DNA from 2 places in the Pseudomonas sp. 8_5_2 genome. Region 2 is predicted to be linked to the other one. Evidence: predicted binding sites of a transcription regulator. Region 2 holds the regulator's gene; the other holds the start of a gene.
What was found. Region 2 encodes FliA, which starts transcription of late flagellar genes. Its sites were predicted from a motif close to CTAAAGTTTNNNNNNNNNNNGCCGNTAA; they were not measured.

Region 1 (3,114 bases), 2.1 Mb from region 2:
TCGCTGAGTTGCTGCGAGCGAACAATGGCGTCATCCAGCGCGCGCCAGCCGCTGATCGTGGTGGCCAGGGTAAGCAGCAGGACCACGGCAAAGCCTAGGGCCAGCTTGGCAGCGACGCTGATGTTGCCGAGCTTGCGGTTGAGGTAGCCGAGCATGGGAAGTCTCCGAGCGATTGAGAGAGGGGATGCAGGCGCATTGCTGGCATCACACCTTTGCCAATCGGCAGCGGAGTTGTAGGACTTGACCTGATAATCAGGTAGGAAATGGCACTTGCAACTGTAGGAAGAATTACCTTGCGGCGTGACCGCTGTAGGAGCGGCCTTGCGTCGCGAACGGGCCGCAAAGCGGCCCCGGCAATAAAGGCTGCGAAGCTGAAATCTTGGGGCCGCTATGCGCCCCATCGCGACACAAGGCCGCTCCTACAGGAACGTGTGGTCCCGCTGGATCAGAGCCTGAACCGCCCCACCAACCCCTGTAAATGGGTGCCTAGCCGCGCCAGCTCCACACTCGAACTGGCCGTCTCTTCACTGGCCGCCGAGGTCTGGTCGGAGATATCCCGCACATTCATGACGCTGCGGTTGATCTCCTCGGCTACCGCCGTCTGTTCCTCCGCCGCCGTGGCAATCTGCTGGTTCATCGCCTGGATCGACGATACGGTACGGGTGATCGTCTCCAGCGAGCTGCCGGCACGGCGGGTCAGCTCGACGCTGCTGTCGGTCAGCTGGCGGCTGTTGTCCATTACGCTGGCCACCCGTTGGGTGCCGCTTTGCAGGCCGGCGATCAGCTCTTCAATCTCTTCGGTCGACTGCTGGGTACGCTGGGCCAGGCTGCGCACTTCGTCGGCTACCACGGCAAAGCCACGGCCAGCCTCGCCGGCGCGGGCGGCTTCGATGGCCGCGTTGAGGGCAAGCAGGTTGGTCTGCTGCGCTACCGACTTGATCACGTCGAGCACACTGCCGATCTTGTCGCTTTCGGCCTTGAGCTGGTTCATCGCCTCGCTTGAGTTGACCACTTCGCCGGCCAGGCGCTCGATCTGCGCGACCGCCTCGCCGACTACCCGGTCGCCTTCACGGGCCTGCTGGTCGGCCATCAGGGCGGCCTCCGAGGCCTGTTCCGCATTGCGTGCCACTTCATGCACGGTGGCAGTCATCTGGTTCATGGCGGTCGCTACCTGATCGGTCTCGACCTTCTGGTTGTTGACCCCCGCGCTGGTCTGCTCGGTGACAGCCGACAGCTGTTCGGCCGCACTGGCAATCTGGGTGACGCCATCGCCGATGCCGCCGATCAGTTCGCGCAGGCCCTGGGTCATGCGCTGCATGCTGGCTTGCAACTGGCCCAGTTCATCGCGTCGCTGCACCTGCAGCTGGTTCTCGGTCAGGTCGCCATTGGCCACGCGTTCGGCGGCGCGCAAGGTCTGGCGCAGCGGGATGATGATCTGCCGGGTGATGGCCCAGGCTGCCAGCAGGCCCAACGCCAGCGCCAGCACCGTAGCCATGGCGAGCAGGCTCTTGGCCCGCGCGGCACCTTCATCGCGCACGACGGTTTGCGAGGCAGTCATCGCCTGGCTGGCTTTCAGCAAGACCGTGCCCTGGTCGGCCATGCGCCGCAATGCCTGCTCCGTGGCGTCCGGGTCGGCAGCGGACCGGCTGAGGTCGGCGTACGCTTGCCGATATTCGCGTACGGCTGCCAGCTGCTGCTGAAGGCGTTGCTGATCCTCAGGTTGGTCGATCTGCCCTAGCATCAGCTGGATCTGCCGCTCCAGGTCGTTCAGGGCCTTCTCCAGCTCTGCCACGGCCACGTTGTCGCGGTTGCGTTCGTAGTGTTGCCGGGCAATGCGCAAGTCCTGGGTGTACTGGTGAATCACCGAGATATTGCCCAGCTTGTCGCCACGATCGATGATGCTGTCCATGCCCAGCCAGCCGGTCACGGTGATGGCCAGGGTCAGCAGCAGCACCAAGCCGAAGCCCAGCCCCAGTTTGCGATTGACGCTCACATTGCCCAACGATTGGGCTAACCCTTGATACATGTACGACTCCCCGGCGCCTTGGCAGCACAAATAGTTGTTGTGTTGCCAAGGCCATCGGCCTGGGGGAGGGAAACTTGATGGGCGAAAAAGTGGCGTTTACGTCAGAAAATACGCGAAAGCAGCGCAGTTACTGCAGTCTCGACGCGCAAGATGCGATCACCCAACTGCACTGGCGCCAAGCCGGCCTTGCCCAGCAGGTCGACTTCGTAGGGGATCCAGCCACCCTCGGGGCCGATGGCCAGGGTCACGGCTTGTTCCACGGCGCGCGGGCAGGCGGGGTAGGGGCCGGGGTGGCCTACCAGGCCGAGAGTACCGGCGGCGATGGCCGGCAGACGGTCTTCGACGAAGGGCTTGAAGCGCTTTTCGATGATCACCTCAGGCAGCACGGTATCGCGCGCCTGCTCGAGGCCGAGGATAAGGTTGTCGCGGATGCTTTCCGGCTGCAGGAAGGGCGTTTGCCAGAAGCTTTTCTCGACCTTGTAGCTGTTCAGCAGGATCAGCCGCGGCACGCCCAGGGTCGCCACGGTCTGGAACAGCCGCCGCAGCATTTTCGGCCGTGGCACAGCCAGCACCAGGGTCAGCGGCAGTTTGGTTGGCGGCTGCTGGTCGAAGGCGACTTCAAGTTCGGCTTCGTGCTTGTCCAGGCGCAGCACGGTAGCCTTGCCCATCAGGCCGTTGATACGGCCCACGCGCAGGTTGTCGCCCACCGCCACGCGATGGATTTCCTGCATGTGGGTGAAGCGCCGATCAGCGAGAACGACACGGTCGGCCGAAACGAAGTCGGCCTCTTCAAGGAGCAACAGGTTCACGATTGGGTCGCAGGCGGCTGATCGTTATGGTCATCGGCGGTTTCGTCGTGGGTACTGCGCTTGCGAATCAGGCTGCCGCACAGCAGGCCTACCTCGAACAGCAGCCACATGGGCACGGCCAGCAGGGTCTGGGAGAAGATGTCCGGCGGGGTAAGAACCATGCCGACTACGAAGCAGCCGATGATCACGTACGGGCGGATTTTCTTCAGGTACTTCACGTCGACCACGCCGATCCACACCAGCAGTACCACCGCCACCGGGATTTCGAAGGCTACGCCA
Region 2 (3,114 bases):
GCGAGCTGCTGGAAGTGCAGCTCGGCTCCCTGGCCTGGACTCAGTTGCAGGGCAGCAAGCCGCAGCAGGCCAACCTCTGGCGCCGCCTGCAGCGCATCGGCCTGTCCGGGCCGATCGCCCGTGAGCTGCTGGACCTGACCGCCGAAATCGAAGAACCACGCCAGGCCTGGCGCATGCTGCTGGCGCACCTGGCGCGGATGATCGACATTCCCGAAATCGAGCCGATCGAAGAGGGCGGGGTGATTGCCGTGGTCGGCCCGGCCGGCATGGGCAAGACCACCACCCTGGCCAAGCTGGCCGCCCGCTACGTGCTCAAGTACGGCGCGCAGAACCTGGCGCTGGTGAGTATGGACAGCTTCCGCATCGGTGCCCAGGAGCAGCTCAAGACCCTGGGTCGCATCCTCAACGTGCCGGTGACCTACGTCGACCCGGGCCAGTCGCTGGCTGCGGCGCTGGAGCCGCTGCTGCGCAAGCGCGTGGTGCTGATCGATACCGCCGGCCTGCAGGCCAGCGACCCGGCCCTGCGCATGCAACTGGAAACCTTGGCCGGGCGTGGCATTGCCGCAAAGAATTACCTGGTACTGGCCACCACCAGCCAGAAGCAGGTGCTGACCGCCGCCTATCACAGCTACAAGCGCTGTGGCCTGGCCGGCTGCATCCTGACCAAACTCGATGAATCGGCAAGCCTTGGCGATGTGCTGAGCCTTGCCATCAGTCATGAACTGCCCGTGGCCTATCTCACCGATGGCCCGCGCATTCCAGACGACCTGCACTTGCCACGTGGGCACCAGCTGGTGACCCGGGCAGTCAATGTGCAGCAGCAGGACGAGCCCAGTGAAGAGGCCATGGCCGACATGTTCGCTGATCTCTATCACAACCCACGGCGAGCGGGTTGACCATGAAGCGTGTGCAAAGTCGCTATACCAAGGGGTACGCAGAATTGCCCTACGTGTGGCCTGAGTCCCAGCGAGACAAGGTAAAGAACAGACATGGGTAGCATGCATCCTGTACAGGTGATCGCCGTGACCGGTGGTAAAGGTGGCGTCGGCAAGACTAACGTTTCAGTGAACTTGTCCCTGGCGCTGGCCGAGCTTGGCCGCAGGGTCATGCTGCTCGACGCCGACCTGGGCCTGGCCAATGTCGACGTGTTGCTGGGCCTGACTCCCAAACGTACCCTGGCCGATGTCATCGAGGGGCGCTGCGAGCTGCGCGATGTGATGCTGCAGGGCCCCGGCGGCGTGCGCATCGTGCCGGCGGCCTCGGGCACGCAGAGCATGGTGCACCTGGCCCCGGCCCAGCATGCCGGGCTGATCCAGGCGTTCAGCGACGTCGGCGACAACCTCGACGTGCTGGTGATCGACACCGCTGCGGGCATTGGCGACTCGGTGGTGAGCTTTGTCCGCGCGGCGCAGGAAGTGCTGCTGGTGGTGTGTGACGAACCGACCTCGATCACCGATGCCTACGCCCTGATCAAACTGCTGAACCGCGACTACGGCATGAACCGTTTCCGCGTGCTGGCCAACATGGCGCAGAGCCCGCAGGAAGGGCGCAACCTGTTTGCCAAGCTGACCAAGGTCACCGACCGCTTCCTTGACGTTGCCCTGCAGTACGTGGGCGCCGTGCCGTACGACGAGTGTGTGCGCAAGGCGGTGCAGAAGCAGCGTGCAGTCTACGAAGCCTTCCCTCGCTCCAAGTGCGCGCTGGCCTTCAAGGCGATTGCGCAGAAGGTCGACAGCTGGCCGCTGCCGGCCAACCCGCGCGGCCACCTGGAGTTCTTCGTCGAGCGTCTGGTGCAACCCACCAGCGCGGGACCCGTGCTATGAACGCGAGTGGCTTCAAGATGTACAGCCGGGCGTCGAAAGACGCCCAGTACGAGCTGATAGAACGCTACGCGCCGCTGGTCAAGCGCATCGCCTACCACCTGCTGGCGCGGCTGCCGGCCAACGTGCAGGTCGAGGACCTGATCCAGGCCGGCATGATCGGCCTGCTGGAAGTGGCCAACAAGTACGACGCCAGCAAGGGCGCCAGCTTTGAAACCTACGCCGGTATCCGCATCCGCGGCGCGATGCTGGACGAAGTGCGCAAGGGCGACTGGGCACCGCGCTCGGTGCACCGCAACACCCGCATGGTCAGTGACGCGATGCGCGCAGTCGAAGCCAGAACTGGCCGTGACGCTAAAGATCATGAAGTTGCTGCCGAACTTCAATTGAGTCTCGATGATTACTACGGGATCTTGAACGATACCCTGGGCAGCCGCCTGTTCAGCTTTGACGACCTGTTGCAGGACGGCGAGCACGAAGGGCTGCATGAGGATGGCGCCAGCGGCCAGGTCGAACCTGCCCGCGGCCTGGAGGACGAGCGCTTCCAGGTAGCCCTGACCGAGGCCATCGCCAACCTGCCGGAGCGTGAGCGCCTGGTGCTGGCGCTGTACTACGACGAAGAGCTGAACCTCAAGGAAATCGGTGAGGTGCTTGGGGTCAGCGAGTCGCGGGTCAGCCAGTTGCACAGCCAGTGTGCTGCGCGCCTGCGCAGCCGCCTTGGGGAATGGCGGGCGCGTTGAGCCCGTTGTCGTTGCAGTCGTTTTCTACGTTGTACCGGATTGATTGAATGCGCGCTCGCAGCCGAGCGCGTTCGAGACTGCTTGGAGGTCTACTTGAACAAAGATATGAAAATCCTCATCGTTGACGACTTTTCGACGATGCGGCGGATCATCAAGAACCTGATGCGCGACCTGGGTTTCACCAACACGCACGAAGCGGACGACGGCACCACGGCGCTGCCGATGCTGGAGAACGGTGACTACGACTTTCTGGTGACCGACTGGAACATGCCTGGCATGTCCGGCATCGACCTGCTGCGTAAGGTGCGTGCCAGCGAGAAGCTGAAAACCATGCCGGTACTGATGGTGACCGCCGAAGCCAAGCGCGACCAGATCATCGAAGCGGCCCAGGCCGGCGTCAATGGTTACGTGGTCAAGCCGTTCACCGCTCAGGTGCTCAAAGAAAAGATCGAGAAGATCTTCGAACGCGTCAACGGCTGAGTCACGCCAGGGGGCGCGCCATGGAATCATCACAAACGTCGTTGGGCGAGTTCGAATCGACCCTCAAGAAGCAT

Region 1: a site for FliA is predicted at 2,078-2,105, ahead of AC5O5R_RS25210 (methyl-accepting chemotaxis protein). Genes of this name have one in related genera too.

Annotation. Positions count from the first base shown of each region.
Region 1 covers NZ_CM181238.1:5,506,398-5,509,511, reverse strand. The annotation lists gene AC5O5R_RS25215 (methyl-accepting chemotaxis protein) at 1-155, opposite strand, end outside; gene AC5O5R_RS25210 (methyl-accepting chemotaxis protein) at 446-2,026, opposite strand; gene AC5O5R_RS25205 (16S rRNA (uracil(1498)-N(3))-methyltransferase) at 2,128-2,835, opposite strand; gene tatC (twin-arginine translocase subunit TatC) at 2,832-3,114, opposite strand, start outside.
Region 2 covers NZ_CM181238.1:1,682,892-1,686,005, forward strand. The annotation lists gene flhF (flagellar biosynthesis GTPase FlhF) at 1-896, shown strand, start outside; gene fleN (flagellar synthesis regulator FleN) at 990-1,823, shown strand; gene fliA (RNA polymerase sigma factor FliA) at 1,820-2,560, shown strand; gene AC5O5R_RS07735 (chemotaxis response regulator CheY) at 2,666-3,040, shown strand; gene AC5O5R_RS07740 (protein phosphatase CheZ) at 3,061-3,114, shown strand, end outside.